One region of the Caballeronia sp. KNU42 genome, then DNA from elsewhere that is predicted to be linked to it. Evidence: predicted binding sites of a transcription regulator. Region 1 holds the regulator's gene; the other holds the start of a gene.
What was found. The regulator FliA, encoded in region 1, starts transcription of late flagellar genes. The targets are predictions, from matches to a motif close to CTAAAGTTTNNNNNNNNNNNGCCGNTA.
Positions count from the first base shown of each region.

Region 1 (15,428 bases):
AGTTCGTACGCGGCGATGCAATCGCGGGCTTGATGATCATGATCATCAATATCGTGGGCGGCTTGATTGTCGGGATGCTCCAGCACGACATGGACTTCGCGCACGCGGCCACGAACTACACGCTGCTGACGATTGGCGATGGCCTCGTCGCACAAATTCCCTCGCTGATCATTTCGACGGCGGCCGGTGTGATCGTGTCGCGCGTGGCGACCGAAGAGGATATCGGCACGCAGTTGACGGGGCAGCTCTTCAACAACCCGCGTGTGTTGATGATTACCGGCGTGATCATCGGCATCATGGGGTTGATTCCCGGCATGCCGCATTTTGCATTCTTGCTGCTGGGCGGCGGCCTGGTGTACGCCGCGCGTTCGATGAACCAGCGCCTCGCAGCGAAGAAGAAAGCGTCCCTGGTCACGGATGTCGTGCCTGCCGCCGCTGCACCGCTCGAAAATACTGAAGCGAGCTGGGACGACGTCGCGATGATCGATCCGCTCGGGCTCGAGGTGGGGTATCGGTTGATCCCGCTGGTCGACCGGAACGCGGACGGCGAGTTGTTGAAACGGATCAAGGGTATTCGCAAGAAGTTCGCGCAGGAAATCGGCTTCCTGCCGCCGGTGATTCATATTCGCGACAACCTGGAATTGCGTCCGAATGGTTACCGGATTGCGCTGAAGGGTGTCGAAGTGGGCGTAGGGGAAGCATTCCCGGGCCAATGGCTTGCGATCAACCCGGGGCAGGTTTCCGCAACGTTGCCGGGGAATCCGACACAGGATCCGGCGTTTGGTTTGCCGGCGGTGTGGATCGATACAAACCTGCGTGAACAGGCGCAGGTCTACGGCTACACCGTGGTCGATGCCAGCACGGTCGTGGCGACCCACCTGAACCATCTGGTCGTGACGCACGCCGCTGAATTGCTGGGTCGAGTGGAAGTGCAGGCGTTGCTGGAACGCGTTGGCAAGGACACGCCTTCGCTGACCGACGACCTGGTGCCGAAGACCCTCGCGCTGACCACCTTGCAGAAGGTGCTGCAGAACTTGCTGGAAGAAGGCGTTCCTATCCGCGACATGCGCACGATCCTGGACGCGTTGCAGGAACATGCACCGAAGATATCCGATGCCTACGACCTGACCGCGGCGGTGCGTCTGGCGCTCGGCCGCGCGATCACGCAGCAGTGGTATCCGGGGAGCGGCGAGTTGCAGGTGATGGGACTGGATCCGAATCTGGAGCGCGTGTTGTCGCAGGCATTGCAGACAGGCGCGAATCCCGGACTGGAACCGGGCTTGGCGCAGACGCTGTTGAACTCAACGCAGAATGCGATCCTGCGTCAGCAGAACATGGGATTACCACCGGTGCTTCTGGTGCAGCATTCGCTGCGCGCCATGCTCGCTCGTTTCCTGCGAAGAAGCTTGCCGCAGTTGAAGGTGCTGTCGTATGCAGAAGTGCCGGATACGCGGAACGTCAAGGTGACGAATCTAATTGGGGCGCAAGGATAAAACCGCCCGCCACATCGCGTGGCGAGCGTATATCAATGCGCTGATTCAGGTCCCGGAAGCAACGCTGCGCACGCGTGCGAACCGGCTGAAAATCGCGTAACAAACGCAAGCGACAATAATCGAATCGAGCGAAGGGATGCTCGTGAAGGAAAACACACCCTTCACGGTCATGAACCCGGCCAGCGATCCGATGATCCACGCAACGAACGTCAGCAACTTCACCTGCGGATCGGTCGCGAGAAGCCGCTCGTCATACCCGCCTCGCCGATACAGCAGAAAGTCTGCGATATAAATCCCGGCCACGGGCGGCGTTGCGATGCCCAGAAAAAGCAGGAACGGGATAAACCACGCCATGATGTCCATGCTGCCGACAATCATCGCCAGCACACCCAGCGCCACCGTAATCTGCCACTTGGGAAATCGCGTGAACAAGGTGGACACGACCAGCGTGCCCTGAAACATATTCCCGGCATTCCCCGTCACGGTCGCAAAGATCAGCAGCAAAGCGGCCGGCAATACGGCGCCGAACACGGCCATGGCGCCGAGCAAGGAAGCTTTCCCCGATATCCCGCTCGGCGTTGCCCCCGCCCAATACAACAACGGATAAGCGATCAGGAACGTCAGCACCGCGCCAATCAATGCATGCTTGCGATCGTGAACGAAGCTGCCGAAATCAGGCAGCGTAGCCACCAGCACAATGATCGTCCCGACGACGGTGGAAACGGCCACGCCGGTATTCATATCGGTGAAATCGGCTGGCACCGGCACCATGCCGTGAGCCGCGACATACACGCAGTAACAGAGCATCAACGCGATAACGGGTATGGCGAACTGAGCGACCTTCCCAAGCAGTTCGAAACCAAAAGCCGTCGCGGCCACAAAAATCACGCAGCCCACAGCAACCAGCAGGGGTACGGGAATCTCGACGCCCTGTTGCGCGAGCAGATCGTGGACCGAATGCCCGAACATATTGGCAGTCACCGCAATCCACCCGAACAAACTGATCGCGAGCAGGACGTTGATGGCGATCGCCCCCTTTTCGCCGAACGGATATTTAACGATGCCGTACGTCGGCAGCCGCGCCTTCTCGCCGACACAAATAGTGATGCCCGACAGGATGGTCAGGATAATGCCGCCGATGACCACCACCTTGATCAGCGCCAGGCTCGATAACTGGCTTCCAAGACTGGAGGACGAGAGCAAAACCGGCGTAATGGCAATGCCCAATAAAATCATGGCGATGCGATACCCGGGCGCCGTATTCGGGCCTTCGTCAGTGTTGCGCATACAAGTGTTCCTTGGAGGTTTTCAGGCGATCAGGCGGTGTGTGTATGACCGGTATAGGCACGCCAGCTTCCGTGCGCGGTGATGTCTTTCTGGTTTTCAACCAGCCAGGGTTCGGCCAGCACGCCCAACACCTGACTGCCGTCGCGAAGCGTCACCTTGCCGATCGCCAGCCCTGCCGGTTCGCTCAACAACAAAGCGGCGAACGAGGCAAGCGGCAGTTCCCAGATCTCGAGCGCGACCGACGTTCCGCCCGTCGCCACGCGGATCATTCCCGGATGCCGGTCGCCAATACTCCAGAGCCGGTAATGCGGATCGGTGTGATCTTCACGCAGGAACACGCCGCCCGCCGCGGTCATGTTGCCGTTCAGTTCGAGCCCACGCATGAGCGTGCCGTTGACGGCCAGCAACGTAGTGTTCTTCATTTTTTCGCCTTCATTCTTCAATAAAAATTGGTATTGCTAAATAAAATGCACACAACTTGGGCGACTATTGCGTGATCCACGTTCCGGTCTTGCGATCGAGCGCACGTTTGATCGCTTCCGGGCTGGTAATCAAGCCTTTGCCGTGCCCGCCTTTCGATCGGCTGTGGGTAACGAATTGCATGATGGCTTCCACTTTGGGCAACATGCTTCCGGCGCCGAACTGATCTTGCGAGATCAGTTCCTGGGCTTCGGCCAGGCTTAGCGTGTCGAGCCAGCGCTGATCCGGCTTGCCGAAATTGATCGCCACCTGTTCGACGCCTGTAGGAATCAGCAGCAGATCGGCGCCCAGTTGTTCTGCGAGCAATGCCGACGCCAGATCCTTGTCGATGACCGCTTCCACGCCGGAAATCTGGTGGTGCTCATCGACTAAAACCGGAATACCGCCGCCGCCGCACGCGATCACCACGCAGCCTTGCGCAAGCAACGTCGCGATCACTTCGCGCTCCATGATCTCCAGCGGCTTGGGCGACGCCACCGTCCGGCGCCAGCCCCGTCCCGCATCTTCCATCAGCGTCCAGCCGAGCGACTTTTGCCGCTGCCGCGCGGTGGCTTCATCGAGGAAGGCGCCTATCGGTTTGCCGGGATTGAGGAACGCCGGATCGTCGCGGCTAACACGCGTCTGGGTCACGACAGTGACCACGGGCCGATGAATCCCGCGGCGGCGCAGCGCGTTGCTCAACGCCTTTTGAAACATGTAGCCAATCGCGCCCTGCGTGTCTCCCACGGCGTAGTCCAGCGGCACTGGACGTACTTCTTCAGCGGCAAGTTCTGAGCGGCGCAGGATAAAACCGACCTGCGGTCCGTTGCCATGCGTGAGCACCAGATCCCATCCGGCCTCGATCATGTCGGCAATGTGCCGGGCACTTTCGACGACCGCGTCGTATTGATCAGGAATGCTATCGTGTTGATCGTCGCGGATCAGCGCGTTGCCGCCGACCGCGACAATTGCCAGAGGTTTGGTCATGTTGCGTGTCCCGTGTGGTTTAAACGTATTCGGCGAGTGCGCGAATCGCTTCGATGAAACCCGGCATCGGCGCCGTGGTAATGCCCGCGCCGATCTGCCCGACGCCCGCCTGCTTGTGCGCAATCCCGGTATTGATGATCGGCAGGATGCCGCGATCAACCACCTTGCGCGCATCGATACCCGCAGCGGTCGGCGCGAAATTCAGTGCGGGGAGCGTGAACGCAGGATTGCCGCCCAGCGTGATCGCCTGCATGCGACGGCTGTTGCTGGTGGCGTCGGCCGGCGTGCCGCCCACGAACTTGACGATCGCCGGCGATGACGCCATCGCGAAGCCGCCCACGCCGGCCGTCTCGGTGATGGCGCTGTCGCCGAGGTCCGCTGCGGCGTCTTCCACTCCGTAGCCCGGGAAGAACAAACCTTCGACCGGATTCGCGGGCGCCTGGAACCACCGGTCGCCCGTGCCGGACATGCGGATGCCAAAGTTCACGCCGTTGCGCGCCATGACCGTGATCATCGAACTGAAGGGCACGTTGTGGGCTGCGTCCATCATGGACTTGCACGCGGCCATCGAAAGATTGAGGAAGAAGTGATCGTTGCTGACGATGAACTCGGTCACGCGCTGAATCCGCTCGATCGGCAATCCGGTCGATAGCAACGCGGGAATCAGGCGCTTGATCAGGAGGCCGGTGGCGGCCGCGTTGCGGTTATGGACTTCGTCGCCCATGTGCAGCGCCTGCGCCATCAGCGGCTTCAACTCCAGTTCGCCCAGCACCTTCAACGCGGCCTTCAATGCCGGCGCAAGCTCCTGGGTCATCCAGTGCAGGCGTTCCAGCACTTCGTGGTTGTTGGCGCCGAAACGCAGCACCTTGCCGAGCCCTTCGTTGAAGTTGCTGAAGGCCCGCCGGCCGTTCGTCTTGTTCTCGATCACCCACAGCGGCATGGACGGGCTGATGATGCCCGCCATCGGGCCGACCGCCTGATAGTGGTGACATGGCTCGAAGTCGATCGCACCATCCGCCGCCAACCGCTCGGCCGCTTCGTGAGTCGTCGCCCATCCTTCAAACAGGATCGCGCCGACAATCGCGCCCTTCACCGGTCCGCACATATCGGCCCACTCGATTGGTGGCCCCGAGTGCAGGATCAGCTTGCGATGCGCCATTGCGCCTATCGCGTGCGAGGCGCTCATGACATCGACGAGGACGGGCTGGGCCGCCAGATACTGCTGGAACGCCTGCTCGTTAGCCTGGTCGACCAGCGGATGGCGAATCAGCGACGCCAAAGCGAGTCCCGCGTCTACATCGCCGAGAGCGGGAGGCTGCCAGCGGAGATCGGTAACGTCGCCGCCGGCCAGAGCCAGGTTATCGGCGAAACTGCTCAAGCCTGCGTTCACCACGTTCAGTGGCTGTTGAAATAGCGTGTTCATCATGGTCCCGTTATTTTTGCGCCTGAAGATGGGCAACGTGGCTCGCCCAGAGCGCCGCCTGCGCGTTGCAGCCGGCGACGAGTACGCCGGCTTCGCGCAAGGTATCGACCTGACGGCTTCTGACTTGTGGATCGGCTTGCGTGCCGCAGACGTGGGAGATCAGCACCGGCAGGTCCTGACCCGCCGCTTGCAGCCGCGCGTGTTCGATCAGTTCCAGCAACTCGCGGGCGGGTTCTGTCGATGCGCCGTAACCCAGCACGAGGTCGAACAACACGACGGCGGTTTGCGCGTCGTTCAATTCCGCGAGGATCCGCTGGTTGCGCAGCGTGGGATCGATCATGGGATGCGGACGGCCGCGCGTGAAATCGTCATCGCCCATGTCGACGAGTGTGTGCCCCGTGCTGTGCCAGATATCGTCGAGCTTGCTGTTGGACGCAACCGGCGTATTCGACGACGCGGCGAAGCCGCGTTCCCGGCACAACAACTGACTCTCGTAGCAAAACGTGCCACCGGCGAACACGCCGCGAATGAAGCGCCGCATGGGCCGCAATGTACGGCTGTAATCGTGGAGACGGCCTGCGTCCGGCGTGCTGATCTCCGCTACGGTTGCCGGCAGTGCGGCGCCTGAGAGCAACGCGACGGCGAAGCCGGCGGCATCGGCCAGGGTGTACGCCGGGATGATGCCCGGCACGTTCATGTCCTCCGGCCGCGCGCCCAGGAAGTTGACGACGACCGGCTTGCCCGCCGCGCGCGCCCGCGCCAGGATCTTTTCCGCGACGACTGGCGCCGGCGGTTTGGAGATCAGCACGATCACCTGGGTGTCGGGATCGGCGGCGAGCGCATCGAGACCGTACAACATGGAGATCCCGCCAATCGATTCGTGCAGGTCGTGCCCGCCCGTGCCGAGCGCCTGCGAAATCCCGGCGCCCAACTGGTCGATGCGGCACGTCACTTCCTGCAGTCCGGTCCCCGATGCCGCCACGACGCCGATCGCCCCGCGCTTGACGACATTGGCGAAGCCCAGCGGCATCCCGTTGATGATGGCCGTCCCGCAATCGGGGCCCATCACCAGCAGGTTTTTCTCAGCCGCGAGCGTCTTGATTGCGCGCTCGTGGGCGAGACTGACGTTATCGGAGAAAAGCATGACCGAGAGCCCCAACCGCAGCGCCTTGATTGCTTCGGCGGCGGCGTAATCGCCGGGGACCGAGATCAAGGCGAGATTCGATGCCGCCTGCTGTTCCACTGCCATTTCGAGGCTGGCGAGCGGCGGCGGACGCACGCCGTCGCCGCTCGACTCCTCCGGCTTGCTGTTCAACCGCTCTTCCGCAATAACGAGCGCGCCATCGCACGCCGCGATCTCGCCGCGTACCGCGATCACGAGATCGTTCGGCCCGGCGGTGCAGCCGTCATCCAGCGCCGCATCGCGCAATTGCGCCAGATTGGTGCTGGTTCCCATCACCACCGACGCCTGCTCGATGCCAGCCAGCTTCGAGATGTGCGCGGATATCTGCATCAGGGAAACGGAGTCCTGATACATGTTCTTGAAGACTTTGGTTCTTATGCTCATTTCAGCTTCCGGTAATCGTTACACTTGCCTGGTCCAGATTTCGGCCGAGTGCTCGCCTGGCGAACCCGGCGTTGCACGCGCCGGGTGCCATCAATCTGATTAACTCGATAATCGTTTTCGGCTAATCCATATTAAAGATCAGTTCATTTCTTTCAGCTGCACTTTTCCAAGCGCTCTTATTCCGTGCAGGAAACCTCCAAGACAATCTGCGCCAGAGGACGAGCCGAATTTCATGACGTTGATTGCCGAAAGTTTTATTTCCGCCGGCGTGCTTCCGTGAATCAGGACAGACGTCAAATGGTCAATCGACTGTGAATAATGTCCCTGCAACGCGAGCGCGAGATAATGCCGGCTGATACTGGTGGTCCGGTGAAGCTGACTCTTGATTGCCGGACGCAATAGTTTCAAATGGTTGGATATGACGCCGAGATGCTGCCATGGCCATAACGACGCCAGATAGCCCAGCAGGTAGTCATCGCCATCCGGCGTCAGGCCTGCGCCGTATCCAATCAGTTCCGAGACGCTGCTTTCCAACTCCGCCTTTGCGTCGCCGGGGTTCAGGCGCGGTATGCGCCCACCCGGCGGCCAGCCCGGCAGCAATTGCAGGTTGCTGCGGACCTCGCGCTCCATGCAGTACTCCAGCAACTGGCTCGCCAGTAACGGATAAGCCGTCAGCAGCGCGTTCGGCGAATGGCCGCCCTGCACCCGCTCCGTTCCGGGCCGCCAGCATGGCGCCCGGTCCAGGTTGGCGCGCCAGAGTGTCCCGCGCAACTCGTTGTTCTCGAGCGTGATGGGCTCCCGGGAATGCGCCTGATGGCGCCAATCCCAGCCAGGCGGCGTGGCAAGCCTGATCGCCGTGGGCAGGTTCTGGTAGCGTGGACTCAGCAAGGTCAGCAATTCGCCACTCGCCGACGACATGTTCATGGCGTGCTGAAAGCAGCTATGAACCCAGAACCGCTGCGTCTCGCGTGGCCCGTGCTCCGCCATATAACCCACCGAGCACACCGGGAACGTGAGGAGGCGCGCCATGGCTGTCCGGCTGTTGTCAGCCACGCAGGCCGTCGACAATGGCCGCGGCGTCGCCCACCCAGCCGAAGATTGCGCCCTGCGCCTTGATCATCTCCAGCGCCGACTTCTGGAATTCCGGGAAGTACGATCCGACGCAATCCGCCGGAATAATGCACTCGTAGCCGCGGTCATTGGCTTCGCGAACCGTGGTGGTCACGCAGACTTCAGTAGTCACGCCGCACACGATAAGCGTCTTGATGCCGTGGTTTTGCAGGATCAGCTGCAGGTCGGTTTGATAGAACGCACCCTTGCCGGGTTTATCGATGATGGGTTCGCCCACCGCCGGATACAGCTCGGGAATGATGTCGTGCCCTGCCTCGCCGCGGACCAGGATGCGGCCCATGGGGCCGTCGGTGCCAATGAACGTCTTGCCGCCGCGCGTCAGTTTCGCGGGCGGGCAATCGGCCAAGTCGGCGCGGTGACCCTCACGCGTATGGATGACCAGCAGCTTCGCGTCGCGCGCCGCCTTCAGCACCTTCCCGCACGGGACAATCGCGCTGCGCACCAGGGAGACGTCATTTCCCAATGCCTCGCCAAAGCCTCCCGGTTCAACAAAATCACGCTGCATGTCGATCATGACCAATGCTGTCGTGCGTGAATCAAACGGGAGCGGGAACGGTTGTGCGTGAAATAGTTTTTGAGCCATTTTTATATTCCTTGATTAATGTCAGGACGTGAAATGCCTGCTCTGCTATTGCAATTTATTTGAATTGTCCTTCGATTTATTATAGGTAGGTTCGGCTTGATGGACGATAGATATTTCATCGACTTAACCATTGTTCATCGATTTCCATGGTTGATTAAAGTCGTTTCAAAAACTTAATATAATTATTATCACGAACCAGCCGGCACTGTGTTGCGCGAGAATAAAGCGGCACGCGAAATAATCATCACGGCCCTGCGGCGGAATAACACAACGGGTAATGAAACGATTCTTGAAGTTTTTGATCCAGTCGCGGCCCACATCACCGCAATTGTCTGATGTTTGATCCGGCATGCACCTCTGCGATGCAGCCCGTGCGCCGCCCCCGCCATCGATCTCCCGAATTACCCCGCTTTCCCGGCTCTTATCAGCCGATGGCCCGCCAGCCACCCTTGCAATAATTCATTCACTGGAAAACGGTACGTCGCTCAAAACCAGGGGCTACCGGTCAACCGCAACAGATCAATGTGAGCGCGAGCTCATCGGGGGATAAATTGAACATCCGCAAATTCATCGGTGCCACGAGTCGTGAAGCGTTTCGGCTCGTCCGTGAAGCACTGGGCCCCGATGCGGTCGTGCTGTCGAATCGGGTAACCGAAGACGGCAGCGTCGAGATCGTCGCGGTCGCTGACGGCGATCTCGCGAAGATCTCCCCGAAAGCCGCCGCCCAGCATCGCGAGATGAAACTGCGGGAGTCGGCCGGGAATCAGTCACATTCGCAGTCACATTCGCAACCGCAATTGCAGTCCCACGCGCCGTCTCACCTGAATTCGAATTCAGGTTCGAACGCGTACGCAAGCGGCGATGTCTTTTCATCGGTATTCGGCGCCAATCCCGAACCGCTGGATGATATGGAGCCCGAAGCGCAAGTGGACGACACGTCGCGCACGATGGCCGAATCGAATCCCTGGCTGATCGAGCATGCGCGCCGGGTAGCTCAGTCAGCGGCTGAAAGTGCGCAGCAACGCACGCTGAGCGCGTCAGCCGCAATTGCGAAGGGCTTGGGCAGTCCCGTGACCGTCACGCCGCAGGACTCCGCGCAAGCCCACGGATGGACCCGCGAAGCAGCGCAAGCCGCCGCTCGCCGGGCGGAACAAAAAACCGCGCAACTGCACGCAGCAACCCAGCACCAAATCCAAACCCCGGCGGCCCAAACCGCCAGCTCGATGCAGGAAGGCGCGTTCGCGGGCCTGCCGGCGTCGGCCGCTGCAGCCGTGACCGAAGCCATCCGCACGCGCATGGAGCAAGTCGTGAACGACACCGTCATGAATGAACTTTCGTCGATGCGCGGCATGATGGAAGAGCACTTCGCCGGCTTGCTGTGGGGCGATCGCCAGCGCCGCAGCCCGAATCACGCCGCGCTGACCAAGCGCCTGTTCGCGGCCGGTTTCTCAGCGCAGCTGGTCCGTCTGCTGATCGACAACATGCCGGAGATCGAACAAGCCGAAGAGTCGATGCAATGGGTCCAGCAAGTGCTCGAGAACAACCTGCCCGTCATGGACAGCGAAGAATCGATGATGAACCGCGGCGGCGTTTTCGCGCTGATGGGCCCGACGGGCGTGGGCAAGACGACCACCACCGCCAAGCTCGCCGCGCGCTGCGTGATGCGCTTCGGCGCCAGCAAGGTCGCGCTGCTCACCACCGACAGCTACCGGATCGGCGCGCACGAACAACTGCGTATTTTCGGCAAGATCCTCGGGGTATCGGTGCATGCGGTGAAAGACGCAAGCGACCTGCAACTCGCGCTTTCGGAACTGCGTAACAAGCACATCGTGCTGATCGACACCATTGGCATGAGCCAGCGCGACCGTACTGTCTCCGATCACATCGCCATGTTGTGCGGCGCCGGCCATCCGGTGCAGCGCCTGCTGCTGCTGAACGCAACCAGCCACGGCGATACGTTGAACGAAGTCGTGCAGGCCTATCAGAGCAATCCGGACCAGGCGCCGCTCGCGGGCTGCATCCTGACCAAGCTCGACGAAGCCACGAACCTGGGTGGCGTACTCGACACCGTGATCCGCTACAAGCTGCCCGTGCATTACGTATCGACGGGTCAGAAGGTGCCGGAAAACCTGTACGTCGCGACCAAGCGTTTCCTGATTAAAAGCGCCTTCTGCATCCCGCGCGACGGCTCGCCGTTCGTGCCGCAAGACGATGATGTGCCGCCGCTCCTGTCCGCGCTCTCAGCGCGCGCTTCCACCGAACTGCATGAGGTTCACTTTGGATAAGTTCGTGTCCGATCAGGCTGAAGGCTTGCGCCGTCTGCTGACACGCAACGGCTCCCGGGTCGTGGCGGTGTGCGGCGCCCCGGCAGGTGGATTGGGGGGAACCGGCAATACCTCGACGGTCGTCAACCTCGCCTGCGCGCTCGCCGCGCAAGGTAAGGATGTGCTGGTAATCGATGAGCGCCATAACGCGTTGTCGGTGAGCCGGCTGGCGAAGGTGCCCGACAACGGCGCGCTGGGCGCCGTGTTGTCCGGCAAGCGTTTCTTGCAGGACGCCGTCACGCGCACGCCGTTCGGCTTTTCGGTGATCGCCGCGCCTCGCGACGAACGCATCAGCCAGGACGCCGCGCATTGCCGGGTGCTGCTCGACGGACCCGCCGATGTGGTCCTGATCGATACCCAGCTTGACCGTAGCGGCGCGTTGTCGAATCTGGCCGTGCAAGCGCACGACTTCGTGATCGTGACGCGCGTAGCGCCTGCCGCGATCACCGAGGCGTACGCCTGCATCAAGCGTCTGCATTACGCACACGCTATCGGGCGGTTCCGGGTCGTCGTGAATCACGTGAAGAACGGCGCCGATGCGCAAATCGCTTTCGATAACCTCGCGGGCGTCGCCGGCCGCTATCTCGCGGTGCAGCTCATGCCGGCGGGCTGCGTGGCTGAAGATCCGCGCGTGGCGCGGGCGCACGAGCTGTCGCGTTGCGCGGTGGAAGCATTCCCGGCGACGGCAGCGGCCCGGGATTACCGGCAGATTGCCGCTGAATTGCAGTACTGGCCGATGCCGCAAGCGTCGCAGTTTGAATGGCCCGTGCAGTCCTTGCGAGCGGAAACGCAGCAAGAGGTAGAGCGTTCGATCAACTCCGGCGCGGTACGTCGCGCCGAAACGCCATTGATGCAGCGCGCGATGAGCAGTCCCGCGTCCGTGTGATGCCGCAAGAGAAGGAACAAGGTGAATGCGATGTATAACGCCCAGGGAAAACTGTCACAGTCGGAAGTCCTGACCCGCTACGCGCCGCTGGTGCGCCGGCTCGGACTGCAGCTCGTGGCGAAAATGCCGGCCAGCGTCGATCTGGACGACCTGATCCAGGCCGGCATGATCGGCTTGCTCGATGCGGCCGGCCGCTATAAGGAAGATCAGGGCGCTCAGTTCGAGACCTACGCCAGCCAGCGGATTCGCGGCGCGATGCTCGACGAGTTGCGCGCCAACGACTGGCTGCCGCGCAGCATGCGCAAGACCTCGCGCGAAGTGGAGTCCGCTGTGCACAAGGTCGAGCAGCATCTCGGCCGGTCCGCGAGCGAACAGGAAGTGGCCGAGCACCTGAACATGCCGCTGATTGAATACCAGGCCATGCTGCAGGATCTGCATGGCAGCCAGTTGATCTATTACGAAGACTTCGACCGGTCTTCCGATGACGAGCCGTTTCTCGACCGTTATTGCGTCGATAAAGCCGACCCGCTGTCCGCGTTGCTCGACGGCAGCTTGCGCTCGGCGCTGGTTGACGCCATCGATAAATTGCCGGAACGCGAAAAGCTGCTGATGAGCTTGTATTACGAGAAGGGCTTGAACCTGCGCGAAATTGGCGCGGTGATGGAAGTCAGCGAATCGCGTGTGTGCCAGTTGCATAGCCAGGCTGTTGCACGGCTGCGGGCGAAGTTGCGGGAACAGGCTTGGTCGGGCGTGGAAGCTTGAGCCCCGGCAGATAAACGTAGTTCAGGTTTCGAAATCCGCGCTGTCGGCGAATACTGTCTGGCCCTTGCCTCGCGCCTTGGCGCGATACATTGCACGATCCGCTGCGCGCATCAGCGCGGCAATATCCGTGTAACCGGGGCTCAGGTCCGGCGAGATCAGGCACGCGCCAATACTCGCCGATACATTCATCACCCGGTCCTGCACCGACTTCATTTCCGCCAGCACCGCGTGTACGCCGTTCGCCACCGTCTGCACGGCGTGGTTGCCGGTCACGTGCCGCGCCAGTACGACGAATTCGTCGCCGCCGAGGCGCGCGACTGTGTCGGTGGTTCTTACTCTTCTTGCCAGCAGCGCCGCGAAAGTTTGCAGCACGACGTCGCCGACTTCGTGGCCGTAGGTATCGTTGACTTCCTTGAAGCCGTCGAGATCGATCAGCAGCAGCGCGGTCGCGCCTTCCTGTCCCGTCGATATCGCCATCACCGCCCGGCCGATGGTCTGTTCCAGCATGTAGCGGTTGCTCAAGCCCGTGAGGGGATCGGTACCGGCCTTCAACGCGAGGTCGCGGTTCGCGCTGCCCAGGCGGCCGATCAGCACCGCGAGATAGATCGATGCCCCAAGGACGCTTAGGCCAATCCCGAGCGCCGCGAGCTGATTGATCATCCACCAGGGCTGCAGGACGGACAACGCGACGATACCCAGTAGCGCCGTTCCACACGACAACGCCAGCGTGCGCTTGCCGTAACGCCCGGCCGCGCCGATCAGAAAAAGGAAAACGGCCCACAGCATGGGCAAGGTGAGCGCGCCTCCGGCGCCGAGAACCACGGTGAGCAGGACCTGATCGGCGACCGTTGTGCAAGCGAGGCGCAGATCCGACTGCCGCTGCATTTTGCTGATGATTAGCCGGGTCGCGACGCCATAGATCAGGCAGAGCGCGAGCGCATGGAAACTGGCGATGGCGGCGGGCGTCGGATCGAACCACGCCAGCACACCGTAGACTGCCGCTGCGAGGCCGCCCAGTATGACTCGCAGCGTCGCCTGCTCTTTTTCCGGATCGTGATGCGGCGACCACACGTAACCGCGCTGCCGGTGCAAGGGGTCCTTCGCCTGCCCCATTCTGAATCTCCCTGATGTGATGTCGAAGGTGATGCCGAAGTGCTGATCGATGCCGCGTTTTCTGCAGTTTTTCTGCCGTTTTTCTACAGTGCCTGCGTGTTGCAGAATTGCAATCGTACTGCGTCGTTGAAAAGTGACCGAAAAGCGCACGAATCGGCTAGATTCATGGCTGATTAATGCTGACTTGTTGCGATCGATTTCGAACGGAGCGGGATGCATTCAGCACGTTAGGGTGTTTTGGCGGCTTGCGGTTCTGTCCGGCTTCATTTCGAATCGATGTTTGTCGGGTTGGTTGATCGTTAGTTGATCGTTATTTACTAAGCAGGTTTTTCGACGTCCGATGCAACCCTCTGAATTTGCTTCTTCCGCTGGCAGCGTGAGTGCTGCCGATGACGCCCACTCCGTGCCCGATGCCGCGCTGCTCGGCGAATGGCTGCCTGTCTGTAATAGCGCCGATGTGCCCGCCGGGGAATTGCGTGGGTTTGTGGTGGCAGGGGAGCGGCTGGTGGTCTGGCGCGACGCATCGGTATCTGACGATCCGGCAGCGCAGCCCGATATTTCCACCGATGTCCACGTCTGGCGCGACCGTTGTCCGCATCGTGGAGCGCAGTTGTCGATGGGCTCGGTGACGGGCGGCTTGCTTGCGTGCCCGTATCACGGCTGGCGCTATGACGTCGATGGCCAATGCATCCACATTCCCGCCAATTCTTCGATACGCCCCGCGAAGCGCGCTTGCGCGCGGACGTATCGCGTGGAGGAGAAATACGGCGTGGTGTGGACGTGCCTCGGCGAGCCCTCGCGTCCGCTTGATTTCTTTCCGGAGTACGACACGCCCGGTGTGCGCCGGATCAATCTTGCGGCGCAGATAGTGCGTTCATCGGCGCCGCGCGTGGTCGAGAATTTCCTCGATATGGCGCACTTCCCGTTCGTGCATACCGGCATTCTCGGCGATGCATCGCACGCAGAAGTGCAGGATTACGAAGTGATTGAAACGGAGGGAGGGCTTGAAGCGCGGCAGTGCCGGTTCTGGCAACCCGCTGGGTTGCCGGGACAGGAGGGCGTGGATATTGACTATGTGTATCGAGTTAAACGGCCGCTGGTGGCGAGTTTGTCGAAAGCGGCGCAGCACGGTGCGGGCGCGTTGCATCTGTTGCTGGTGGCATCGCCGGTGAGTGAAACGGAGACGCGGGCGTGGATGGTGTCGGTGTTCGAGGATGAAGTTTCGTTGTCCGACCAGGAACTGCACGACTTCAATATGCAGATATTGATGCAGGACACTCCGATCGTGGAATCGCAATGGCCGAAGCGGCTGCCGCTCGATCCGCAGGCGGAGTTGCATCAGGTTTGTGATCGAATGTCGGTGGGGTATAGGGGGTATTTGAGGGAGCGGGGGTGGGGGTATGGGACGGTGAA
Region 1 is NZ_CM132388.1:2,855,934-2,871,361, forward strand. It holds gene flhA (flagellar biosynthesis protein FlhA) at 1-1,493, shown strand, start outside; gene ACSOSP_RS12855 (cytosine permease) at 1,539-2,780, opposite strand; gene ACSOSP_RS12860 (allophanate hydrolase-related protein) at 2,810-3,202, opposite strand; gene arcC (carbamate kinase) at 3,267-4,226, opposite strand; gene ACSOSP_RS12870 (oxamate carbamoyltransferase subunit AllG family protein) at 4,246-5,652, opposite strand; gene fdrA (acyl-CoA synthetase FdrA) at 5,660-7,216, opposite strand; gene ACSOSP_RS12880 (DUF2877 domain-containing protein) at 7,355-8,245, opposite strand; gene ACSOSP_RS12885 (cysteine hydrolase family protein) at 8,262-8,930, opposite strand; gene flhF (flagellar biosynthesis protein FlhF) at 9,482-11,215, shown strand; gene ACSOSP_RS12895 (nucleotide-binding protein) at 11,208-12,140, shown strand; gene ACSOSP_RS12900 (RNA polymerase sigma factor FliA) at 12,171-12,902, shown strand; gene ACSOSP_RS12905 (diguanylate cyclase) at 12,924-14,015, opposite strand; gene ACSOSP_RS12910 (Rieske 2Fe-2S domain-containing protein) at 14,356-15,428, shown strand, end outside.

Region 2 (15,428 bases), on a different replicon from region 1:
GCAGAACTGCGTGCAGATGATCCTGTCCGGCACCGCGTCCGGCGTGATCGGCGCGGCGTATCTCGCGAAGCTCTGCAAGGTGAAGGACTGCATGAGTCTCGACATCGGCGGGACGACAGCGGACATTGCGTTGATCGTGGACGGCAAGCCGCAGTACGCGACGGGCGAATATATCGGCGAATTCCAGATCCATATTCCGTCGGTCTCCGTGTCGTCGATCGGCGATGGCGGCGGCTCGATCGCCTGGGTCGACGAGTTCGGCGTGCTCAAGGTCGGACCGGAAAGCGCGGGGTCGAATCCGGGCCCGGTTTGCTACGGCCGCGGCGGCACGCGCCCGACCATCACCGACGCATTCGCCGCGATCGGCGTGCTCGGCAGCGCGGCGCTTGGCTATAACGCGGTCAAGGTGGATGTCGATGCGTCACTGCGTGCAATCGAGCCGCTTGCGCAGCGGCTGGGACTCGACGTGTACAAGACGGCTGCGGCGATCATCGAGGTATCGATCTCCTGCATGTATGCAGGTGTGAGCCGCTTGAGTTCGCGCTTCGGCATCGACCCGCGTACCTTCTCTCTCATGCCTTTCGGCGGCGCGGGGCCGATGCTTGGCTGTTTCCTCGCCCGCGCGCTGAATGTGCGGAACCTGCTGGTCCCGACTACGCCGGGCGTGCTGAGCGCACTGGGCGGTTTGATCGCGGACACCAAGAACGATTTTGTTCGCACGACATATTATCCACTCGACCGCGCATCCCTCGAACGGCTCGGCCAAGACCTGGCGTTGCTGGAAACCGATGCGCGCGCCTGGGTGATCCGCGAGACCGGCACGGATGCAACGGCTGAACTCGTGGTCTCGGCGGATATGCGCTATCGCGGGCAATCGTTTGAGATCGACACGCCGCTCACCACCGACGCTATCGCCAACGGTGACATTGAAGGAATCGCGCAAGCGTTCCATCGCGAGCACGAACGCCTGTTTGGCCACAGCGATGAAAGGTCCGCGATTCAGGTAGTCGCGCTCAGGCTCGTCATCACCGCGCCCACGCCCAAGCCCGAGTTGCCAAAGATAGCAGCGGGCGAAGGCGCGCCAAAAGCCGAATCGGAAATCGATGCCTACCTCGACGGCGCGTGGCGTCGCGTGCCGCTCTACCGGCGCACGGCGCTGCTGGCGGGGCATCGATTCCCTGGCCCCGCGATCGTGGCCCAGGACGACACCACCACCTGCGTGCTGCCGGGTTTCAATGCCCGCGTGGACGACTACGGCAATCTTTTTCTCGAAGCCGTTTGACTGCTGACTTTGGAAACGCAACATGACATTCGATAAATCCGTCCTCCAGATCTTCGCGAACTACTGCGTCGCGGCTGCGGAAAGCATGGCCTATACGCTCGTGCGCACCGCGCATTCCGCTTTCGTGAAGGAAACGGAAGACTTCTCCTGCACGCTGATGAACACCCGCGGACTCACGTTTGCTTCGCCGAAGACGCTCGGCGCCACGTGGTATCCGGGTCTCGACTTCGGTGCGGTGATCGACATGATCGATCACTATGAACCGGGCGATATCTGCATGACCAACGACGCGTACAGCGGCTACGTGGCGACCCACACGCCCGACGTCATGATGTGGAAGCCGGTGTTTTTCGACGGCGAGATTGTCTGCTATGTCGGTGGGCATATTCATAACACCGACATGGGCGGCGCGGTGCCGGCGTCGCTGTCGCGCACGCTGACCGAGATCTACCAGGAAGGCATCCGCTTCGCGCCGACCAGGATTGTTCGCGCGGGTGTGCTGGATGAGGTTCTGCTCGAACACATGGCCATCAACGTGCGCGCGCCCGAGCAGAATCACGGCGACCTGAAGGCACAGATTGCGATGTTGATGACCGGCGAACGCCGGGTGCTGGAGATCATCGAGCGCTTCGGAATCGAGCAATTCCGCGCCGGGATGGACGCGCTGCTCGAGTACTCGGAAGAGCAGGCGCGCACGATCGTGAGGAGCATGCCGGACGGCGAATATTTCTTCGCCGAATATGCCGACGAAGATTCGGTCAACGGCAAACCGCTGCGTGTTGCGTTGACGCTGACTGTTGCGGACGGTTCGCTCGTCTTCGATTTCACCGGCAGCGATCCGCAACTGAATTCGTCGCTGAATATGCCAACGGGCGGCAAGGAGCGCCACGTCCTCGCGCTCGTCGGCCTCAACTATGTCTTGTACTCGCTTAACCCCGATCTTCTGCTCAACGCAGGCATGCTTAAAGTGGCACGCTGCATCCTGCCTGAAGGCACGATCATGAATTGCGTTCCGCCGGCTGCGGTCGGAATGCGCAGCCTGACCGCGAAGGTCGCGCAGTACGTAACCTTCGGTGCGTTCTCGATGGTGTGCCCGGAACGTTTGCCTGCGTGTCCGGCCGGCGGCATGTCGATACTCAACGTCAAGACCGTGGATCGCCGCGGCCGTTCGGTGATCGCGTCCATCGGTCCGGTCGGCGGTGGCGCGGGCGGCATGATCTCGGGCGACGGGTCGGATGCGTCCGGCGCGAACGTGGCGTTCCTGCGCAATACGCCGGTCGAGATCAACGAAGCCGAAGTGCCGATCCGGATCACCAGGTATGGCGTCGTGCCCGGTAGCGCGGGCGTGGGCAAGTACCGCGGCGGGCTGGGAACCGTGATGGAGTTCAGGGTGTTTTCGCCGGGCACATTGGTGACTGCCCGCAATCGCGACCGCTCGCGCTTCGCGTCCTGGGGCGTGCTTGGGGGCAAGGCGGGCGCCGTCTCGCGCTTTACCCGCAATCCGGGCCGCGAGGACGAGGAGGACCTCGGCGTGACCGACCTCGTCATGTGCGGTCCGGGTGACGTCATCCGCCTCGAAGGCTGCGGCGGTGGCGGCTACGGCCATCCGCACGAACGCGACGCGCAGAAGGTGGCCGAAGACGTGCGGCGCGGTTACCTTCGCGTCGATCAGGCGCGTGAGTTGTATGGCGTCGTGCTGGTCGACGGAGAAATCGACTTGGCAAAGACGGCTCAACTGCGCAACGAGGCCAAAAGGATAGCGGCCCAGACCGCCGTCGCCCACTTCGACTATGGTGCGCAGCGCAACGCCTATGAGGCGAAGTGGACACGCGAACGCTACGACGTATTGACCGGCATCCTGGCTCGCGCGCCGGTGGTGTGGCGTCATTTCCTCAAGCACAAGATCTTCGATGCGCTCGACGCGAGGGAAGCGGCGGGCACGCTCGCGGCCGGCGCCGGAGTTATCGGCGAACTGTATGCCGACGTGCTGCGGCGATACCCGCAATTGCTCGATGCGGAGCAGTCCGCCGTTGCCTGAAGCATGGGGAAAACGCGGACATTTTCATCGGCTGGCTGGCGGCCATGCAAAGCAGCGCGTTAGCGATGCGATAACAAGCGATTTATGCTGTTTTGCGGTTTTTGTCGGCGTTTCACGCGGATTCTGCAAGCATACGATGCTGCTGAAGAGACGCGATAAACCTAGCCCCCGTCGCCTCCTGAACGTTCTTTCTGATCCCTTACCCGTCCGGAGTCATTCAAGTGAAAGATGATATAAAAAGCGGTGGTCTAAGTCGTCGCGGCATGATGCGCGTGTTGGCCGGCACCGGCATGATGGCTGTCACCGGCGGCGGCCTGCTGTCGGTGTCTGGCGCTGCGCTGGCCGCCGATACCCCGAAGAAAGGCGGCAGTATCCGGGTGGCGTACGACGCGGGTTCGGTCTCGGACACCCTCGACCCTGCCGTGGGTTCGACGGGTAGCGACTACATCCGGTTCTTCATGTTCTATAGCGGCCTGACCCAGTTTGACGAGAGCCTGACGCCGCAAATGAACATTGCGGAGTCCGTATCAAGCTCCGATGCTAAAACGTGGATCATCAAGCTTCGCCAGGGCGTGACTTTCCACGACGGCAAACCGCTCGCGCCTGCCGATGTGGTCTATTCACTGCTGCGTCACAAGAATCCGCAGACGGCGTCGAAGGTAAAGACCCTCGCCGATCAGTTCGCCGATATCAAGGCAAGCGGTCCGAACGAAGTGACCATGGTGCTCGATGTGCCGAACGCCGACTTGCCGGCAATCCTTGCCACGCCGCAACTCGTGATCGTCAAGGACGGCACGACGAACTTCGCCTCGGCGATTGGAACCGGACCGTACAAGGTCAAGAGTTTCAAGCCGGGTGTCAGCACGGTCGGCGTGCGCAACGACAACTATTGGAAAGCTGGACAACCGTACCTCGACCAGATCGAACTGGTGAGCATCAGCGACAACGCCGCCCGCGTGAATGCGCTGCTCGCGGGTGACGTGCACCTGATCAACTCCGTCGATCCGCGCTCGACACAGCGCATTGCGTCGACCCCGGGTTACGCGGTGAAGGAAACCAAATCCGGTCTTTACACCGACCTGATCATGCGTCGCGATAACACGCTCACGGGCAACCCCGACTTCGTGCGGGGCATGAAGAACCTGTTCGACCGCGAGCAGATCCGCACGGCCGTGTTCCGGGGCTATGCCGTGACCGGCAACGACCAGCCGATCCCGCCGGGCCACCGCTACTTCAACGCGTCGCTGCCGCAACGCAAGTTCGATCTGGACAAGGCGAAGTTCTACATGCAGAAGGCCGGTGCAGTCGGCCCGGCCTTGCCGCCGATCTACGCCACGACCGACGCGAACGGTTCTATCGAAATGGCCGAGCTGATGCAGCAGACGGCTGCGAAGATTGGTGTGAACCTCGTTGTGAACCGGGTTCCCGCCGATGGTTACTGGTCGAATCACTGGATGAAGCATCCGCTCGGTTTCGGCAGCATCAACCCGCGTCCCAGCGCGGACGTATTGTTCACGCAGTTCTTCAAGTCCGACGCGCCCTGGAACGAGTCAGGCTGGAAGGACCCGCGCTTCGACCAGTTGCTGCTGAGCGCGCGCGCCGAGACCGACGATGCGAAACGCAAGCAGATGTACGGCGAGATGCAGGTGCTGGTGGCGGATCAGGGTGGCATCGGTATCCCGTCGTTCATCAGCCTGCTCGATGCCAACGACAAGCGCTTGAAAGGACTGGGTTCGATCCCGACCGGTGGGATGATGGGCTTCTCGTTCGCCGAACATGTCTGGTGGACTGCCTGACCAGGAGCGCCACTGAAGCGGCGCAAGCGGCTTCAGTGGCGCACGAGGAAAAATTCAGGAGCAGGCTCGTCGCGCCACATTCAACTAAAAATCAATGAAGCTTGATTCGTATTGGCTGGATACGGCTCCCGTATTCAGCGAAGCTGCACAGGGTCCTGTGGAAGGCCGCGCCGATGTGGTGGTGATCGGTGGCGGGTTCACGGGTTTGTCGGCTGCGCTCGAACTGGCTACGCGTGGTGTATCGGTCACTGTGCTCGAAGCAGGGCGCATAGCAAGCGAGGCGTCCGGGCGTAACGGCGGCCAGTGCAATACCGGCGTCGCGCAGGACTTCGCTTCGCTTGCCGCGAGAGTCGGACTGGAGCAGGCCCGGGGCTTTTATCGTGCATATGAAAGTGCGGTGGCGAGTGTGGAGTCCATCGTCTCCCGTCATCAGATCGATTGCGACCTTGTTCGCACAGGGAAGCTGAAGCTTGCAGCCAAGCCGAAGCACTACGAAAAACTGGCGCGTACCTATGAGGTGTTGCGTCGCGAGGTCGACCCGGAGGTCGAGTTGATTCCGGCCGATCGCATGCGCAGTGAAATCGGTTCGGATGGTTTTCATGGCGGGCTGTTGCAGCGCAACGGCCTGCAGATGCACATGGGCAAGTTTGGAGTCGGCCTGGCGCAGGCCGCCACGCGGCATGGCGCGCGTATCTTCGAAGGCGCGGCGGTGACGCAGTTAAAACGCATCGACGGGGAGCGTTATGAGCTCACCTCGGCGCGTGGCGTCATCAGGGCGGACCGGGTGCTCGTGGCAACGGGTGCATCGCGCGTGGGGCCGTTGCAGTGGTTCCAGCAGCGCATGGCGCCGGTGGGCAGTTTTATCGTGGTGACGGAGCCGCTTTCCACTCAGCAGCTCGACGCGTTTTTCCCTCACAGGCGCAGCTATGTGACGTCGCTTAACATCGGCAATTATTTTCGGGTGACGCCCGATCACCGGCTGCTGTGGGGTGGCCGCGCGCGCTTCGCGATGTCCAATCCCCATTCCGATGAAAAGAGCGGCAACGTGCTGCGCAAGGGCCTGGCTAGGTACTTTCCGGAGCTTGCCAACACGAGGATCGACTACTGCTGGGGCGGTCTGATCGACATCACCGTGGACCGGCTTCCTCGTGCGGGTCAGCACGAAGGGCTCTACTATTCGATGGGTTACAGCGGCCACGGCGTGCAGATGTCGACGCATATGGGACGCATGATGGCTGACGTGATGTCGGGTTCCGAACAGGCCAACCCGTGGCGTTCGCTTGCCTGGCCCGCTGTGCCTGGACATGCCGGCCGCGCGTGGACGCTGCCTTTGGTCGGCGCTTACTATCGGCTGCAGGATCTTTTGTTCTGACGGTTCTTGTCGTTTTGACTTGGCGCCTTGTGAATTTGACTCACGTCGCGGTGAAAATTTCTCTCTTTGCGCGTGGATTGCGTGTGGTTAGTCTGGTGACTGGCGGCTGACACCTGGCCCATGCGCGCCATGGTTAGCCGTGCCTCACATGCTTCGCCGCATGGATCCGCAGGAGACGATCTTGGACCCTGAATTGATCAACCCAGGCGCAATCGCAGCGCAGACCAAAGCGGGATACTTCAATCAGGTCCTGGCTAAGGTGAACGATCACGCTGTTCATCTTAGCGTCATGGATGCGCCATTTTTCTGGCATTTCCATCCAAACTCGGACGAAGTGTTCATCGTTCTCGAGGGCGTCTTGCTTGTCGAGCTGGAATCGGCGCGATACGAGTTAAAGCAGGGCGAGATGTTGACGGTGCCGGCCGGGGTCAGGCATCGGACCAGCCCTTTGAGCGCGCGATCGGTGAATCTCACCATCGAAAAAATGAATGCCGAAAGCGTACGCGTTTCCTGAACGCAGGCCTGGAATAAAAATTCCGTAAAGCCCTCAGCGGCCTGCATATATATGCCGTAAAACACGAAATATTTACGGCATTTTTTCTTGTTCTCAACCGGCGAGGAATCCTACACTTCTGGCAATGATGAGACCGGGGGTGTCATGTCGAAGCAACACACAGCAATCAGGAATCACACGCGTATCAGCTACGTTCATCGTGGCGTGGGCAGCGTCGTACTGAGGCGCTTTGACCCGGCGTGCGATTCGTTCGATGAGTTGACCGACATGCTGCACCGTTCGTTCGCGCGGCTTGGTGCGATGGGGCTCAACTGCACGTGCGTTGACCAGTCCGCGCTGGTTACTCGCGCCCGTGCCATGCGCGGCGACTGTTATGTCGCGGTATGCAACGGACGGCTGGTCGGAACCATGACTCTTTACGCACAGGATACCGGGTCGGTATGTGCGCTTTATCGGCGGGATGATGTTGCGAGCGTTCGCCAGTTCGGCGTCGATCCTGCCTATCAGAGCAGGGGGATCGGGAAGTCGTTGTTGGCCTATGCGGATCACTGGGCCGCCATTCGCGGCTACGCGGAGCTTGCGCTCGATACCCCGCAACCCGCTGCACATCTGATTGATTTCTACCGGGGCCAGGGCTTCCGGATCGACGACTTCGTCAGGTTCGCGGGCAAGCAATATGACAGCGCAATCCTGTGCAAACCGCCCGTCGCTTTCCGCCACCTCGCCACGTGGTCGCGCCGTCTTGAACTGCCGCAAGCGAGCGTTGCTCGCGCGGCATGACAAACAGGCCGCACTCATGCTTCGAGTGCGGCCTGTATCAAACACTGCTTCAAAACCTGCTCTGCCAGCCGCTTGCAACCGGCTTGCAATTTATTGATCAGACCTTTTCAACCGAGGCCCGATAGATCTCATTGACAGCCGTTGCGAGCGTTGCGTCGAACTCGCTGTCGCTCATCGGCTTCTTGAGTTCGTTGATCAACGCACGGGAAAAGCTGGCGATCATGCCGTGATTCTTCGCGAGACGCGCGCACGCGTCGGTCCGCGAGTAGCCGCCCGAAAGCGCCACCACGCGTACGACAGCCGGGTGCTCGATCAACGGACGATATAAATCCGCCACGTCGGGGATGGTCAGCTTGATCATGACCTTGCTGCCATCGGGTAATGCATCGAGACCCTTGAGCAGCTCAGCCAGGAGGATGGTTTCCGCTGCAGCCTTGTCCGGGCTGTTGATCGACACCTCGGGTTCCAGGATCGGCACAAGACCGTGCGCCTGGATTTGCGCGGCAACTTCGTACTGTTGCTTGACGATGGCCGCAATTCCTTCTTGCGACGCATGGTCGATAACCGAGCGCATCTTCGTACCGAACACGCCGAGCTTGACCGCCCGCTCGAGCAGCGCATCCAGCCCCGGGATCGGTTTCATCAGACGCACGCCGTTCGCTTCCGCTTCGAGCCCCTTGTCCACTTTCAGGAAAGGAACCACGCCACGGTCTTCCCACAGGAAGGCCGGCACGGACTTTCCTTCTGCCTGTCCGTCCATGGTGGCTTCGAAGAGAATGGCGCCCACAACCTTCTCACCGGTGAACGCGGGTGCAGTCATGATGCGTACCCGCATTTCGTGCATCAGCTTGAACATCTCGGCGTCGCCGTTATAGTCGCTCTCCGGAATTCCATACGCCTTCAGGGCGCCGGGGGTGGATCCGCCACTCTGGTCGAGGGCCGCGATAAACCCCGGTTTGTTGCTCATCTGCTCCAGCATCTTGTCATTAGCCACGTACGTTTCTCCCTCTCAACTATCAGAAACCGTCAAACACCCTGACCAGGATTGCCTGTCAGAACCAGTGCTTTCAATTCAATAAGTGTACTGGATTGGCGGATGAGGTTCGAAAACAAACAAACCGTGATCGATTGCTGCCGCTCTCAAAGCCGCAAGTTTTTTGCGTTTTTGCGCTTGCATGGCGATTTGCAGAAACGAACCCTCATCGTCCAGCCCGCTCGCCGGGCCGCGCTGCGGGCGGGTCGTGAAACGGTCCTTGACCCGCAAGAACGATGCCTCGATAAAAACTGCTGAGAACCCATGGCTTGGTCCGCCAAGGGTCGGGCGCACCAGAGATCGTACTCAAGCTCCGTGAAAAAATATTGAAATAAAAATCAAAAAAAGCCGGCGGGACGCGAGAGAAGAAGGGCCTTGCCCGAGCCGGCCGGAATATTTCTGCGGGCCTCTTTCACATTACCGATAGATAGCGTCGTCGGGCACTCGCGACCTCGACCGGCCTGCACCCACGCGTGGAAATCTTTTTAAAGATTTGGAAAGAACCTGCGGGAGCCGCGTGTTGCTCGGCGTTTCACGCTTGGCGGAAGTGCGCAACCATGACTGCGCGAATAGACGATGCACAGCCCTGGCAACGTGCGGCTGCCGCATCGCATCACTTAACGGTCCCCTGAGGCTCTCCTGAGGCTTGGCTTCAGCGGGCGATTTTCATCCAGCCTCAACAGCAAACCTGACGTACGGAGCATTTTAATGTCGACGATTTCCAGCGCGTCCAGCGCCTCAAGCGTGCCCGCCCCGGCCCCGGTGACTTCGGCCCCCGCGACCTCGGCCAACGCCATCTCGAGCGCGGCCGACACGACGGCTGCCGCCGCCTCGGCCAGGGCGTCCGCCGCGCAGTCCGTCATCAGCGGCTCGACGGGCAACGCGTCACTGGATGTGTCGTCGCTGGTCACGAGCCTTGTCAACGCGAAGGTGGCGGGCCAGACCGGCTCGCTGATCGCGCAACAGAGGAACGACAACACCAAGCTCTCGGCAATCGGCGCCTTGCAGGCCGGGTTGTCGGCGTTGCAGGCGGGCATTGCGCCGCTCGCGGACGGTACCGCCCTTGGGCAGTTCAAGTTGACGACCGACGGCACGGGGCTGACGGCAAGCGGCACCACCGGCGCGGCAACGGGCAGCTATTCGGTCGCGGTGACGCAGATTGCCAGCGCGCAGACGTTGTCGTCGGCAGCGTTCGGCGCGACAACCGCACTGGGCACCGGCACGATGAACGTCTCGGTCGGAGACAAGTCGATGAGCATCGACGTCACGTCGGCGAACAACACCGTTAGCGGCATTGCAAGCGCGATCAACGGGTCGTCGAGCAATCCCGGCGTCACGGCAACTGTCGTGACGGGCACGGATGGCGCGCACCTGATCTTGCGTTCATCGGCCACGGGTGCATCGAACACGATTGGTGTTTCAGTGGGCACGGTGACCGACGATGCGGGCCTGTCCAGTCTCGGCGTATCGTCCACGGCCGGCGCCAGCAGCGCGGACCCGTCGACCATCGCATCGGTGTCCGCCACGAGCCCGTGGACGCAGACCGAAGCAGCTAAAGACGCCATGTTCACCATCGACGGGACAGCCGGCACGAGTTCAAGCAACACGGTGACGAGCGCGATCCAGGACGTCACGCTGAACCTCACCGCGGCGGCCATTGGCGCGCCTGCCGGCACGCCGCAGACGCTGACCGTGGCGCAGGACACCACGTCGGCATCGACTGCCATCAACAACTTCGTCAACCTCTATAACGCCCTGGTCACGACCTATAGCCAGGTTGCCGGTTTCGACAGTTCGAAAGCCAAGGGCGCGCAAGGCGGCCCGCTGCTTGGCAACGCGATGTTCAACACGATCAAGAGCACGCTCGCGGGTATTGTCAGCGGCGGCGTCAAGAACGGCAGCTCCAATATTTCGCTCGGCGCTATCGGCATTACGCTGAACAAGGACGCGACCCTCACGGCGGACAACGCGAAGATTTCCAGCGAGCTGACAAGCAATCCGGCGGGGGTGGCGACCCTGTTCAATTCGACGACCGGCGTGGCCGCGAAGATGACAAAGAGCCTGAACGGATTCCTGGGCGAACGCGGCCTGATCGCGAATAACCAGGACCCGCTCAACGCGGACCTCAAGGGCATCAGCACGCAGCAAGACACCCTGGCGAGCTACTCGGCCCAGCTCACGCATCAATACCAGTCGCAGTTCACGGCGCTCAACACGGTCATGGCGACGATGAACAAGAATTCGCAGTACCTGACGCAACTGTTCGGCGGCGCCAACAGCGCCGGTGCGCTCGCGAAAGGCAAGGGCGGTTGATTGACCACGCAGTGATGGCGCAGCGATCAGTCGAGATCCAACAATGACACACCCGAACCGAGGCCCGCAAAGCGCGCGCATCATGGCGATGCACGCGCTTCGCGACCTGATGCAAGGACCGGCGCAAGGCCGTGAAAACGTGATGAATACGCGAGCACTTCTGCGGCTTGTTTTTAGAGCATGTCGATACCTCTCGGTGCTGGCCGCCGCGAGCTTCAGCGGCGCGCCGCTCGCTCACGCCGGTTGCGTTCCGGGCGATGGCAAGGCGCGTCCCGTCATCTTGCTGCCTTCAGTCAATATCTCCGCGTTGTCCAGCCTGACTGTAGGTGACGTGTTGGGCTCGGTGCGGGTCGCCGCGTTGCAGGATATTCCGTTCGTCTGCACGGGCGAGGCTAACACCCTCGAGGTTCGGCTGAGCCGCTCCGAAGCACCGGTGCAGGATTTGAAAGACGTGTATCCCACGAGTGTTGCGGGCGTCGGCATGCGCGTGAGCGCGGGCGGCGGCAGCTTTGCCGGGATCGATGACGCTCCTCGTCCAGTACCGTACAAGGTCGTGCTGACGGCCCAGGCCAGGCATCTGACCGGCTTCGCGCTGAAGATCGACTTCATCAAGACAGGACCGGTGCAGGACGGTGTTCTCGCGGCAGGCCCGCTCGCCAGCGTGACGGTGGGCGGCACGGAACTTCTTGACGTCGATATCCCCGCGAACGCGGTGATATTCACCTCGTCGGTATGCGACACGGTACACGTGGGCGGCAGCGTTGCTGCCGGACTGGGTACCGCGGGCGCGTTCACGCAAGAGAGCATCGTCGTGCAGGCGGGATGTAATCCAGGGGCGGTTGCGGTCGTGCAATTGGGGCAGCCGTACCTGTACGGTGGCACGCCGAATGTCCATCGCCCGGTCTTCGCACGCGCGAGCGCCGGGAATGCCGGGAATGCCGATAGCGACTGGCTGGAGCACGCATGGCCAAACGCGGCGGGCAATATCAACATCAATGGCAGCGGCGTATACACCGGCAGCACGAATGCTTTTGGCGCGGGCAATGTTGGAGAAAGCGCGTTGGGACGCAGCGCTCGCAGCGCCGCTTTTCATCCTTAAGCAAATCAAGCGGGGGCCGTGAAAATTGCGCTAACAAAAAAACAGCCCACACGCCTCGCGCTCATTTACCGGCCATTCGCGACAGGATTCGCAGGCTTCGTCGCAAGCGGCTCGAAAAGAACGAAGCTGCCGCACAGACTCCTTGCATTGCGTTCACGCGTCTTGCAGGGAGTCCCGCATGCGCACCGTCATAGCCGTCCATATTGCCGCGGCCGTCCTGTCTCTCGTGCTCGGAGCATCAATACTGCTGTTGAGAAAGGGCGCTGCGCGCCACAGGTTGACGGGCCGCGTATGGGTGGCGGCCATGTTCGTCACCGTGCTGAGTTCGTTCGGCATCCGGGAGTTGAACCACGGTCAGCTTTCATGGGTTCACAGCCTCGCGGTGCTGACCGCGCTTAGCCTCGTGCGTGCAATCTGGGCTATTCGGCAAGGTAACGTCAGAGGACATGTAGCCGCCATGCGCGGATCGTTCATCGGGCTTGTGGTCGCGGGTGTGGCTGCGGTCGTGACGCCGCATCGTGCGCTGAACGTCATGCTCGGAGGGTGGTCCGCGCGCATCTCTTTAGCAGCAGCGGCCCGCGTTTCGGCCATCCCTTTGGCAAACGCAGATGCATCTCGCCGGGTCAGTCTCTTTACGGACGGTCGCGGCGAAGCCGCATTGAAACCTGCATCCTGTCGGCCGGGTGAACCGTCACCGTGATTTCGAACGCTTCGTTCGCGTTGTCGAGGTATCGACGAATAATTTTCAATGCCGGCATGCCTTCTTCCGCGGTCAGGCTCTCCGCCAGCTCGGCGGAGAGCGAGATCGCGCGAACGGTCTGCTCGACTTCCGCCACCCGTTTGCCGAACTTCGATTCAATGAGCGAGCTGACCAGCTTCGTCGGCGACTCCTTCAACAGCGCCGGAATATCCGCGAAGGCGGGGTCCACATACGCGTCTGTCCATCCGATCGGCAATGTGTCGCCTTTGCGGTCCAGACGCAGTATCTGCATGCGCAGCCACTTGCTTCCCGGCGTGCATCCGAGTTCGCGCGCGAGCGCCCGGTCTGCGACGATTTCGTCGACCGCCTTGATCACGCGCTCCTGATCTTCAGCAAGTTGAACGAGGCCGTCGAGCGAGGCGACGGACTGGCTGTAAGCACCCGACGGGGAACTCGATTCCACTCGGGTGCCTACACGCTTTCGCCGCGATACCAGCCCCATGCCCTGCAATTCCTGCAGCGCGAGCCGCACGGTGGGACGACTTGTTCCGTAGTGCTCACAGAGTTCCATCTCGGTCGGCAACAACGCGCCAACTGGATATCGTCCTGAGCCGATAGCCTCGGCAAGATCCTGTGCGACCCGGGAATAAAGGGGACTTGCCATGTGCGTGATCGAAACCAGGCGTTCGAAAGAAGCAGAAATAGTAGCAGAGCCATTATTCGGGACGGACCAGGCGCCAGGCCTGCCTACATTGACGCTGCGGCGATTCGTCGTGCCAAAAAGAATCACCGGGTTTCATCGAATAAGGGTTTATACCTATGCGTTATGAGCGACTTCGACCGATATCAATATGTAATCACATATTGATATCGGCGTCGTGAGTTGGTGTCGTCAAGCGGTCGGTCGCATCGCCCGTCCCTCTTGCGCACTCCAATCCTGAATAGGTCACCCTTCATGTTCTCGAATTTTTCGATCAAGGCGCGCATCGCCCTCGCGTTCGGCTTGCTCGTTGCGCTTCTGCTGGTTGTGGCGGCCTTCGGCCAGTACGGAACAAAAGCGGGCAAGGACGCGCTGCACGACACGTATGCCGTCCAGCTGTCGTCGGCGATTGCCATCGGCGACATGAAATACAACCTGGCGATTGCGCGGGTTTCAATGGACCGCGCGCTGCTTCATCCGCAAGCGCCGGATGTGCAGGCGTTAGTGACGAAGGCGCGCAGTTACATCGACCCGGCGCGCACGGCTTACGCGCGTTATCTCGCGTTACCCAAGAGCGCCGGCGAGCAGCGTCTGGCGGAGAACGTATCCGCGACCTTCGATAGTCTCGTCGCGGGCGCCATAGAGCCGACGTTGCAGGCGCTGCAAACCGGGGACGCAGCCACCGCAGACCGACTCACGATGACGGTGATGCCCGTGCTGTCGCTTGCGCTGACCAAGAGCACGAACGAACTCAACGACTACCTGATGCAACACGGGGCGAGCAACTACGAGCAGTTCCAGTCGACGCTGCGTGCCGTCAGCCTCGCTTCCGGCATCCTGCTCCTCCTCGCGGTTGCGGTTGCATTGGCGAGTGCCGTCGGCCTGCACCGGGCGATTTCGCGCCCGCTTGCCAAAGCGCTCGATGCATGCTCGGCCATGGCGCGGGGCGACCTGTCACAGCGTATTGAAGCGCATGGCCGCGACGAGATGAGCACGTTGATGCGCGGGCTCGCCACGATGCAAAGCGGTCTTGGTGAAACCGTGTCGACGGTCCGCTCAAGCAGCGAGTCCATGGCGACAGCGACGCATCAGATTGCATCGGGCAATGCAGACCTGTCGCGCAGAACGGAATCGCAAGCCGCCGCGTTGGAGGAAACGGCAGCCAGCATGGAAGAGCTGACGGCGACTGTCAGGCAGAACAACGAAAGCGCCAACACCGCGAGCCACCTGGCAAGCGAGGCTGCGAAGGTCGCGGAAACCGGCGGCGCGATGATGGGCCGCGTTGTCGATACCATGTCGGGGATCAGCGATCAGTCGGCGAAAATTGCGACCATCATTGGCACCATCGAAGGCATTGCTTTCCAGACCAACATCCTTGCGCTGAACGCTGCTGTTGAAGCTGCGCGTGCGGGCGAACAGGGCCGGGGTTTCGCGGTAGTCGCAACTGAGGTTCGTACGCTTGCACAGCGCTCGGCGAGCGCGGCGAAAGAGATCAAGGCGCTTATCGACAGCGCTGCAGTGAGCGTGGCCGAAGGTACTGGCCTGGTAGGCTCCGCGGGCACGACCATGAACGAAATCGTTCGCTCGATTCAGCGGGTGAACGACATCATGAGTGAGGTGGCGGCCGCATCGAAGGAACAAAGCGACGGCATTGCACAGGTCAATCGCGCGGTGTCGCAAATGGACGAAGTCACGCAGCAAAACGCCGCACTGGTCGAAGAGACCACGGCAGCGGCCATGTCGCTGGCTGAGCAGGCGCAGATTCTTCGCGAAGCGGCGGTCCGCTTTCGCGTCTGATTTT
Region 2 is NZ_CM132390.1:1,125,841-1,141,268, forward strand. It holds gene ACSOSP_RS36215 (hydantoinase/oxoprolinase family protein) at 1-1,282, shown strand, start outside; gene ACSOSP_RS36220 (hydantoinase B/oxoprolinase family protein) at 1,305-3,320, shown strand; gene ACSOSP_RS36225 (ABC transporter substrate-binding protein) at 3,584-5,116, shown strand; gene ACSOSP_RS36230 (NAD(P)/FAD-dependent oxidoreductase) at 5,211-6,488, shown strand; gene ACSOSP_RS36235 (cupin domain-containing protein) at 6,649-7,002, shown strand; gene ACSOSP_RS36240 (GNAT family N-acetyltransferase) at 7,147-7,782, shown strand; gene ACSOSP_RS36245 (fructose bisphosphate aldolase) at 7,880-8,776, opposite strand; gene fliD (flagellar filament capping protein FliD) at 9,524-11,128, shown strand; gene ACSOSP_RS36255 (hypothetical protein) at 11,172-12,227, shown strand; gene ACSOSP_RS36260 (DUF2306 domain-containing protein) at 12,406-12,927, shown strand; gene ACSOSP_RS36265 (GntR family transcriptional regulator) at 12,860-13,591, opposite strand; gene ACSOSP_RS36270 (methyl-accepting chemotaxis protein) at 13,883-15,424, shown strand.
Region 2: the regulator FliA is predicted to act here: its motif matches at 9,301-9,327, upstream of fliD (flagellar filament capping protein FliD).